Regions from separate parts of the Streptomyces sp. NPDC006552 genome, predicted to be linked through region 3. Evidence: riboswitches for the same ligand, from Rfam matches in the RefSeq annotation. Region 3 holds a riboswitch; each other region holds the start of a gene.

The links. A riboswitch is a leader RNA that binds a small molecule or an ion and turns the genes downstream of it on or off. The one in region 3 is predicted to bind cyclic di-AMP.
Positions count from the first base shown of each region.
Region 1: linked by a shared signal. The riboswitch ahead of ABZY33_RS00165 (NlpC/P60 family protein) and the one ahead of ABZY33_RS05745 (C40 family peptidase) in region 3 are both predicted to bind cyclic di-AMP.
Region 2: linked by a shared signal. The riboswitch ahead of ABZY33_RS10100 (M23 family metallopeptidase) and the one ahead of ABZY33_RS05745 (C40 family peptidase) in region 3 are both predicted to bind cyclic di-AMP.
Region 4: linked by a shared signal. The riboswitch ahead of ABZY33_RS20580 (M23 family metallopeptidase) and the one ahead of ABZY33_RS05745 (C40 family peptidase) in region 3 are both predicted to bind cyclic di-AMP.

Region 1 is NZ_JBEXOS010000001.1:41,177-43,367, forward strand. Features, by position in the region: gene ABZY33_RS00165 (NlpC/P60 family protein) at 1-951, opposite strand, end outside; cyclic di-AMP (ydaO/yuaA leader) riboswitch at 994-1,165, opposite strand; gene pcrA (DNA helicase PcrA) at 1,438-2,191, shown strand, end outside.
Region 2 is NZ_JBEXOS010000012.1:29,691-31,881, forward strand. Features, by position in the region: gene ABZY33_RS10095 (GntR family transcriptional regulator) at 1-367, opposite strand, end outside; gene ABZY33_RS10100 (M23 family metallopeptidase) at 589-1,377, opposite strand; cyclic di-AMP (ydaO/yuaA leader) riboswitch at 1,390-1,561, opposite strand; gene ABZY33_RS10105 (pitrilysin family protein) at 1,799-2,191, opposite strand, start outside.
Region 3 is NZ_JBEXOS010000006.1:75,762-77,952, forward strand. Features, by position in the region: gene ABZY33_RS05735 (ATP-dependent Clp protease proteolytic subunit) at 1-77, shown strand, start outside; gene ABZY33_RS05740 (hypothetical protein) at 85-393, shown strand; cyclic di-AMP (ydaO/yuaA leader) riboswitch at 789-920, shown strand; gene ABZY33_RS05745 (C40 family peptidase) at 924-1,397, shown strand; gene ABZY33_RS05750 (ATP-binding protein) at 1,469-1,927, opposite strand.
Region 4 is NZ_JBEXOS010000034.1:60,889-63,079, forward strand. Features, by position in the region: gene ABZY33_RS20575 (PP2C family protein-serine/threonine phosphatase) at 1-488, shown strand, start outside; cyclic di-AMP (ydaO/yuaA leader) riboswitch at 732-890, shown strand; gene ABZY33_RS20580 (M23 family metallopeptidase) at 902-1,939, shown strand; gene ABZY33_RS20585 (aldo/keto reductase) at 1,994-2,191, shown strand, end outside.

The sequences.
Region 1 (2,191 bases), on a different contig from region 3:
CTCCACCTGGTCCCACGTGGTGCGCGGCAAGGTGATGCCGGCCGCCTTCCAGGCCGCCTGGGTCAGGCCCGAGCAGTCGTAGGAGTCCGGACCCGTGGCGCCCCACACGTACGGCTTGCCCTCCTGGGACTTGGCGTAGGCGAGCGCCCTGGCGGCCTTGGCCGCGTATCCGGAGGAGCCGCCGGCCGGCGCCTCCGTGGTACCGCCGCCGGACGAGCCGGAGCCGGCCTGCTGCCCGGCGCTCTCCTCGGCCGCCTGCTGCTTCTCCTCCTCCGCCTTCTGCCGGGCGGCGAGATCGGCGGCCTTCTTGCGGGCCGCCGCTTCCTTCTTCTTCTCGATCGCCGCGAGCCGCCGCTTCTCCTCGGCGGTCAGCTTCGACAGCAGCCGGCGGGCGTCGGCCAGCTTCGTCTGCACGCTCTGCTTGGAGGTCTTCAGGTCGGTCTGCGAGGACGTGAGCTGCTGGAGGCTCTCCTGCGCCTCGGTGCGCTTCTTCGCGGTGCTGAGCTGCTGCTTCTGGTAGTCGTCGACCGCGTGCTTCTGGTCGGCGGTCATGCGGCTCATCAGCCGGTTCTGCGCGAAGTAGTCCTCGGGGTCGTCCGCGAGGAACATCGTCGCCGTGTCGCCGATCCCGCCCGAACGGTACTGCTGGGCGGCGAACCGGCCCAGCTCCTGGCGGGCCGAGTTCAGCTTCTCGGTGCGCTGCGCGATGTCGTCGAGGAGGCGGTCGACCTGCTTCTTCTTGCCGTCGGTCTGCTCCTTGGCGGAGTTGTACTTCTGCGTGGCGACCTCAGCCTGCCGGTACAGGCTGTCGACCTTCTTCTGCACCTCTGCCAGGTTCGGCCGGTCCGGCCGGGCGGGGGCCGCCTGGGCGCTCTGCGAGAGGAGGGCCACCGAGGTGAGGGCGACGGTCGTGATCCCGACCGCGGGGGTGGTGCGAAGGCCGCCGGTCATCCGGGACCGGGCACGCGGCTTGCGGTGCGACGCCAAGGAGGCGACTCCTTCCGTGGTCCGCCTACCGGGTTAGCTGACGGGTTCGGGCGTACGGAAGGCTGCCCTACGGCCGCCGCCCCTCGTGCTGACGGGCGGCTGCGCCGACTCACCCCAAGTTCTCGGTGGGTCCCCGGTTCCCTGCCTCACGGCGTACGGGACTCGGCGGGGGCTGCTCGTTCGCCGCGGTGTTCGCGGCGGGGGGACGGGCCGCCCGCGCAGCACCGTAGCCAACTCGTGTCGCCGCTGTGAAGGTTGCTGGTCGATATGCCCGATACATTTTCGTGACCTTGGCGACACCGGGCAGTTGTCGCACCCATCGCGTCCGCTCGGTCACTGTGGGTGCGCCCTTCGGTCCCTCGGCCGGGAGACGCCGCTGACCTGCCGATATGGGCAGTGTGGGGAAGGTGGGGGCGGGGTGTCGGTGCGGCCGCCTAGACTCGTGAGGCGATGAGCAGCCTCTTTGACGACAGCTTCCTGGCGGGCCTCCAGAACCGGACCGAGGGCCCCCCGCCGCCGCCCGACAGCGAGCACGACGGACCGGAGCCCGAGCCGATCCCGGACGACCTGTTCGGCGGGAAGTTCGACGTGCCTCCGGCCCGGGACGCCTACTACCGCGGCGGCGCGCCCCGCCCCGCCCTGGACCCGGCGGCCCTGCTCGACGGGCTGAACGAGAACCAGCGGGCGGCCGTCGTGCACGGCGGCTCCCCGCTGCTCATCGTCGCGGGCGCCGGCTCCGGCAAGACCCGCGTCCTCACCCACCGCATCGCCTACCTGCTGGCCGAGCGCGGCGTCCACCCCGGCCAGATCCTCGCGATCACCTTCACGAACAAGGCCGCGGGCGAGATGAAGGAGCGCGTCGAGGCCCTGGTGGGCCCGCGGGCGAACGCGATGTGGGTCTCCACCTTCCACAGCGCGTGCGTGCGCATCCTGCGCCGCGAGTCCAAGAAGCTCGGGTTCACCTCGTCGTTCTCGATCTACGACGCGGCCGACAGCAAGCGGCTCATGGCCCTGGTCTGCCGCGACCTGGACCTGGACCCGAAGAAGTTCCCGCCGAAGTCCTTCAGCGCCAAGATCTCGAACCTGAAGAACGAGCTGATCGACGAGGAGGACTTCGCGAAGACGGCGGCCGACGGCTTCGAGAAGTCCGTCGCCCAGGCGTACGCGATGTACCAGTCGCGGTTGAGGGAGGCCAACGCCCTCG
Region 2 (2,191 bases), on a different contig from region 3:
GATCCTCGTTCTGGCCGCGCCTGGCACGCTCCTGGCCCAGCCTGACCAGGCCGCGCAGGACCTTGAGATGGGCTTCGGTGCGGCGCTGCGCGGCGCGCGCGGCGCTCAGGGGTTCGAGCAGCATCCGCACCTCCAGGAGGTCGGCGGCCTCCTGCCCGGTGGGTTCGGCCACGCACGCGCCCGCGTGCCGCCGGGTCACGACGAAACCCTCGGCCTCCAGGGTGCGCAGCGCCTCGCGCACCGGTACGCGCGAGACTCCGTAGCGCCGCGCGAGCACTTCCTCGGTGAGTCTGCTGCCACGCTCATGGACACCCGCGACGATGTCGTCGCGGATCGCCGTGCATACCGAGTGTGCGGGAATGCGCATGACCCGACCTCCGCCTTCATCCCCGCGAAACGCGGTCGATCGACGCTTGCACGGGCGCGCAGATCACCTTTAGGTCACGCCCGATCCGGTGACTCTATTCCACCGCCGTGGCATTTCCGATGCCGGACCGGAATCCATGGATATTTTCTGGCCAGAAATGCTCGCTGCACGCGAAAGCCCCGGCTCGACGAGCCGGGGCTTTCCCTGTGGGCGATGGGACGTCAGACGTTCACACCGTGCGAGCGCAGATACGCGACGGGGTCCATGTCCGAGCCGTACTCGGGGGTCGTGCGGGCCTCGAAGTGCAGGTGCGGGCCCGTGGCGTTGCCGGTCGCGCCGGAGAGGCCTATCTGCTGGCCGGGGGTGACGGCCTGGCCGACGGAGACGCCGAGGGACGACAGGTGCCCGTACTGGGTGTACGTGCCGTCGTTCATCTTGATCACGATGTTGTTGCCGTACGCGCCGCCCCAGCCGGCCTCGACCACGGTGCCGGCGCCGACGGCGTGCACGGACGTACCGCTCGCCGCGTGGAAGTCGATGCCGGTGTGGCTTCCGGAGGACCACAGGCCGCTGCTCGCCTGGTAGCCGGTGGAGACATAGGAGCCGGCGATCGGCGCCACGAAGCTGTTGAGGCGCTTGCGCTCGGCCTCGCGCGCGGCCCGCTCCTTGGCCGCGCGCTCCTTGGCGGCCTTCGCCTCGGCCTCGCGCTTGGCCTCCTCGGCCCGCTTCTTGGCCTCAGCCTCGGCCTTCGCCTTGGCGGCGGCCGCGTCGGCGGCCTTCTTCTGGGCGGCGGCCTGCGCGTCGATCTGGTCGGCCAGGGAGTCACCGATGGAGAGGGCCTGGGTCAGGCCGTTCTGCTCGGGGGCCGCGGTGTCGGCGGCGAGTGCGGGGGCCGCGAGGCCCGCCACCACACCGGTCGTGGTGAGCGCCGCGACGCTCGCGACCTGCGCGGTGGTACGCGTGAGGCGACTGGGACGACGGTGCTTCCCGGTGGCACGGGTGAACGCCATGAAGTGGCTGGTCCTTTCCTTCCCTCTCGCCTACCGGGTTAGCTGACGGGTTCGGAGCAGGAAGGTCTCCTACGGGCGCCCGGCCCGGCCTGCACGGCCGGGAAGAGTGCCCGATTCACCCCAGGGACTGCGTGGGTCCCCGGCTCCCCTGGCTCGCGCCTGGGGGACTCGGCGATGACTGTCCGGTGTCGCGGGCGCGACGCGTGTCTGGCGGACAGCCGGACCGACGCTAAGCGGGACATCTTTTAATCAACAAACGGATCCCGGCTTTTGTAGCGCATGCCACAGAGCAGACAGGCAACCTCCGCCCCAATCCGGGCATAAGCGGCACCTGTGCCTTCACGGGCGAACGTGAGCGACACCACGAAGCCCCGGTGGCCGTGGTGGCCGCCGGGGCTTCGGAGGACGTACGGGGCCGCGGTCACCCCCGGACGACGCTCACCTCACCGATGCCGAGGGCCTTGACGGGCTCCTCGATCTGCGCGGCGTCGCCCACGAGGACCGTCACCAGACGGTCCGCCGGGAAGGCGCTCACGACCGCTGCGGTGGCCTCCACGGTGCCTGTCTCGGCGAGCCGGCGGTACAGCCGGGCCTGGAAGTCGTCCGGCAGGTGCTGCTCGACCTGGTCGGCCAGCGTGCCCGCGACGGCGGCGGCGGTCTCGTACTTGAGCGGGGCCACGCCCACCAGGTTCTGCACGGCGGTGTCCCGCTCGGCGTCGGTGAGACCCCCCTCGGCAAGGGTGCGCAGCACCTGCCACAGGTCCGCGAGCGCGGGTCCGGTGTTCGGGGTGTCCACGGAGCCGCTGATGGCGAG
Region 3 (2,191 bases):
AGGCCGTGGCGTACGGCCTTGTGGACCAGGTCGTGCACAGCCGCAAGGCCGGGCTCGGCGCACCGGGTGTGCGGTGACGTCCTGATGTATCCGCCCGAACTGCCGCCGCTGCCCGCGCTGACCCGGGCCGAGTGCGCGTTCCTGGACAGCTACCTGGAGGTGGTCGATCTGCTCGCGCGCATCAATCCGGCGCGCGGTGACGACACCTATCGCGGGCTGCGGGCCGCGCAGGCGCTCGTCGCCCGGGCAGCGGCGCTGCGGGACGCGCTGGAACTGATGCACCGGCGCGGCGAGAGCGAGGTGCACGCGGCCACTCTGACACGCGCCTTGCGGGTCCTTGACGGTGAGAAACGGACACGGAGAGTCGCATTGCCGCCAGAAGTGGCCAGTTGACGCCATGGTTCGGTCGGACCGTCCGCGATCACGCCGCCATGGGCCACATGGTGTACCACCAAACGGCGTAGACATGCGCCCGGCGGCACGGCGGCCGGAGTTGCGCCCCAGGGGTACGCGGAGACCGGAATCAGCTGTTCCGCCGCTGGTGCGGGCAGGGTCGGGCGGCGCGGGCCCGGCCCGGACGGAGCAACGCCCACCCGAACGGGTCAAGCGTGACGAGCCTCACTTACCGCCGGTTCAACTCGGTTTCCGGCCCGAATGTGCGTGAAGATCCCTCCGACGACAAGCCCCCGCCGCCGCGGCGGGGCGGTCCGTGCGGACGCCGAGTCCTGCCGCCGTGCGGATGCCAGGTCGACAGATGTGCATCGGCAGGAGTGGAGGACCCAGGCACGACGGGCCGCCGGCCCACCTCGACGGAGGTGGCGTCCGAGGGGCCCTTGGGGTGAAGCCGCACCGCGCGGCCGGGCATCTTCGCCTGCCCGAACCCGACAGGTCACCCTTCACAGGCGGTTGACGAAGGGTTGCGCATGACTGCGCTCAATCGTGTTCCCGCCCTGCTGAGCCGGGCGGGGACCGCCTCGGCCCTGACGCTCGCCGTCGCCGGCGCCGGGCTCGTGGTCCCCGGCACCGCGTCCGAGGCGTCGGCGGCCACGGTCTCGACCAAGGCACTGAAGGTCGCGGCCTCCAAGAAGGGGGCGCCCTACAAGTGGGGCGCGACGGGCCCGCACCGGTTCGACTGCTCGGGGCTGACGCTCTACTCGTTCAAAAGGGCGGGCAAGAAGCTGCCGCGCACCGCCGCGCAGCAGTACAACAAGACCCGCCATGTCGCCGCGTCCCACCGCACGACCGGGGATTTGGTCTTCTTCCACTCGGGCCGGAGCGTCTACCACGTCGGCATCTACGCCGGGAAGGGACGGATCTGGCACTCCCCCAAGACCGGGGCCGTGGTGCGGCTGGAGAAGATCTGGACGCGGAGCGTCTGGTACGGGCGGGTGCGCTGACGCCGCCGTACGGAGCGCTCCCCCGGGGACGGGCCACGGCCGTCCCCGCGCGACATCGCGCGCCGCCGGCGTCACCAGGCCGCGCGCGGACCCGTGCGGCGGCCGTCCGGACGGGCGGTCCAGGGCAGGGAGATCCATACGGTCTTGCCGCCCTCGGGGGTCGGCGACACCGAGAGCCGTCCGCCGCACTCCGCGGTGAGGCAGCGGATGATCACCATGCCGCGTCCGTTGTCCTGCTGGACGGCCGCGGGCAGCCGCTTGGGATAGCGCGGGTGGCTGTCGGTGACGCCGATGCGCAGCCGCTCGTCGCGCTCCAGCTCCAGGTCGACGGTGAAGGTGGGGGACAGGCCCAGGGTGTGCTGCACGGCGTTGGTCGCCAGCTCCGAGACGATCAGGCGCACGCTGTCGGCCGTGTCGGTGTCGCCGGGCAGTCCCCACTCCGCGAGCACCCGGCTCACGTACCTGCGGGCCGCGGGGACCGAGGCGGGATCGCTCGGCAGCGTGAGGGATGCTTCCTGGTGGTCTGCCATGGCGACGTCGTCCCTTTCCCACCGGGGCCGCACCTGCGACGCTGGCGGTTCGCTGGCGTGCGGTCTCCGACTTCTGCTTCGCGCCAGCGTGCCACCCCGATGTCCCTCCGTGGTGCCGATCCCCCAAGATATGCATATATCTGTCGCTCGAAGCGGTGAACTCTGCGCCGGTGAACCGTATTTGGGCGGGCGCGCGCCGGTTCCTCTACCGTCTGCCCAGAGGCGGTGCCGCACGGCCCGGGAAAAGGGTCCGGCGGTGCGGCC
Region 4 (2,191 bases), on a different contig from region 3:
AGAGCCTGGAGGCGGTCGCCCAGCGGCTGGAGCGGGCGCTGGCGCGGGAGGGGTCACGGCGGCGCGGCATCGACGACTTCGAGGGGTTCACCACCGCCGTGCTCGCCGAGATCCCGCACGGCGGCCGGCTCCTGCGCGTCCTCAACCGCGGCCACCCCGAGCCGGTCGTGCTGCTCGGCGACGGCACGGTCCGGATGGTCACACCGGCGGAGTCGGCGCTGCCGCTCGGCCTGGGCGAGCTGGGCTCCTGGCCGGACCGGGCGACCGAGGCGGAGTTCCCGGCCGGGGCGACGCTCCTGCTCTACACCGACGGGCTCTCCGAGGCGCGGGACGCGCGGGGCGTCTTCTACGACCCGGCGGCCCGGCTCGCGGGCCGGATCTTCCCGGGGCCCGAGGAGCTGCTCGCGGAGCTGGCCGAAGAAGTACGCCGGCACACCGGGGGCGGCGCCACCGACGACATGGCGCTGCTCGCCGTGCGCCGGTCCTGATCACCGTCACGAGGGGTGATCGAACGGCGTCCCTGCGCATAACGATTGACACTCCGTCAGAAATTGATGTGTTTAGCGCAGGCCAAAACCGTCGAGCAACTCGCCCGTTTCCTGCCGGTATTGAGCTATAAGTCCAGGCCAAAGACGTGAACGATCAGTGGGAACAGCTTGGAATTACTATCGGCTGTCTATTAACGTTCGATAACGCAGCGCGGTCGTCCCAGCCGTCACAAGCGACGGCTCCGTGCGCACACGCTTAATCCCGTAAGGGAGCCGGGGAACCACCAACTTGGGGTGAATCAGGCACCGTTCCGTCGCTTTTCGGGCGCCGGACCGTGCTCGTAGGAGACCTTCCTGCTCCGAACCCGTCAGCTAACCCGGTAGGCGAGAAGGAAGGAAAGGAGAGCGCCCCCGTGGCGTCGAACCGTCCTGCCCCCGAGTTCTCCGGGTACTCCGCCCGCCCCGCCGACGGCGAGGCCGGTGTCGAGCAGGAGAGCTGGGAGGAGTGGAATCCCACCGAGGAGTCCGTCCGTCCCGTCCGCGGCAGGCACCGCGTGGCCCGTCAGCGCGGTGGGCTCGCGCGCAGCTCCACGGTCCTGGGCGTCGGCGTGATCGCCGCCGTCGGCGCGGGCGGCATCGCCACCGCGCAGGGCGGCAAGCCCGCCGTCCGGATCTCCATGCCCGACCTCTCCGCGGTCAAGGACTCGCTCCCCGCGGCGAAGTCGCTGCCGGGCGTGGGCGCGCTCATGTCCGACAGCGCCGACTCCCCGTCCGGTGCCTCCGCCGCCCCCCTCACCACGATGGGCACCGGCCGGGCGGGTGCGGGCGAGGCGCTGCGGGCCCGGATCATGCAGCAGGCCGAGACGCAGCAGGACGCCGCCGACGCCACCGCGCAGGCCGCGGCCGAGCAGGCCGCCGCACAGCGGGCCGCCGACGAGGCCGCCGCCAAGCAGCAGAAGGCGGAGGCCAAGGCCGCCGCCGACAAGAAGAAGGCCCGGGAGGAGGCCGAGAAGAAGGCCGAGGCCGAGCGGCTCGCCAAGCTGGCCAAGAGCTTCCGGCTCCCCATCGCCTCGTACACGCTCACCGGCACCTTCGGGCAGCCCGGATCGATGTGGTCCTCCGGTTACCACACGGGCCTGGACTTCGCGGCCTCCACCGGTACACCGATCTACGCCGTCCACGGCGGCACCGTCACCGAGGCCGGCTGGGCGGGCGCGTACGGCTACCGCACGATCATCACCCTCGACGACGGCACCGAACTGTGGTTCTGCCACCAGTCGTCGATGAACGTCAGCGTCGGTCAGCACGTCGCCACCGGCGACGTCATCGGCCGCGTCGGCGCCACCGGCAACGTCACGGGCGCCCACCTCCACCTGGAGGTCCACCCCGGCGGGGACGCCACCGGCATCGACCCCGCGGCCTGGCTGCGCGGCAAGGGCCTGACGCCCTGACCCGCCGGCGCCCCCGGCGGGACCGCGCGTTCCGCGGGGGCGTTCAATCGGGGCATGACTACTTCTCCCCTGCGCCCGCTCGGCTCCTCGGACCTGGAGGTCTTTCCGCTCGCCCTCGGCGGGAACGTGTTCGGGTGGACCGCCGACGAGGCCACCTCCTTCGCGGTGCTCGACGCCTACACCGCCCAGGGCGGCAACTTCATCGACACGGCGGACTCGTACTCGGCCTGGGTCAAGGGCAACCACGGCGGT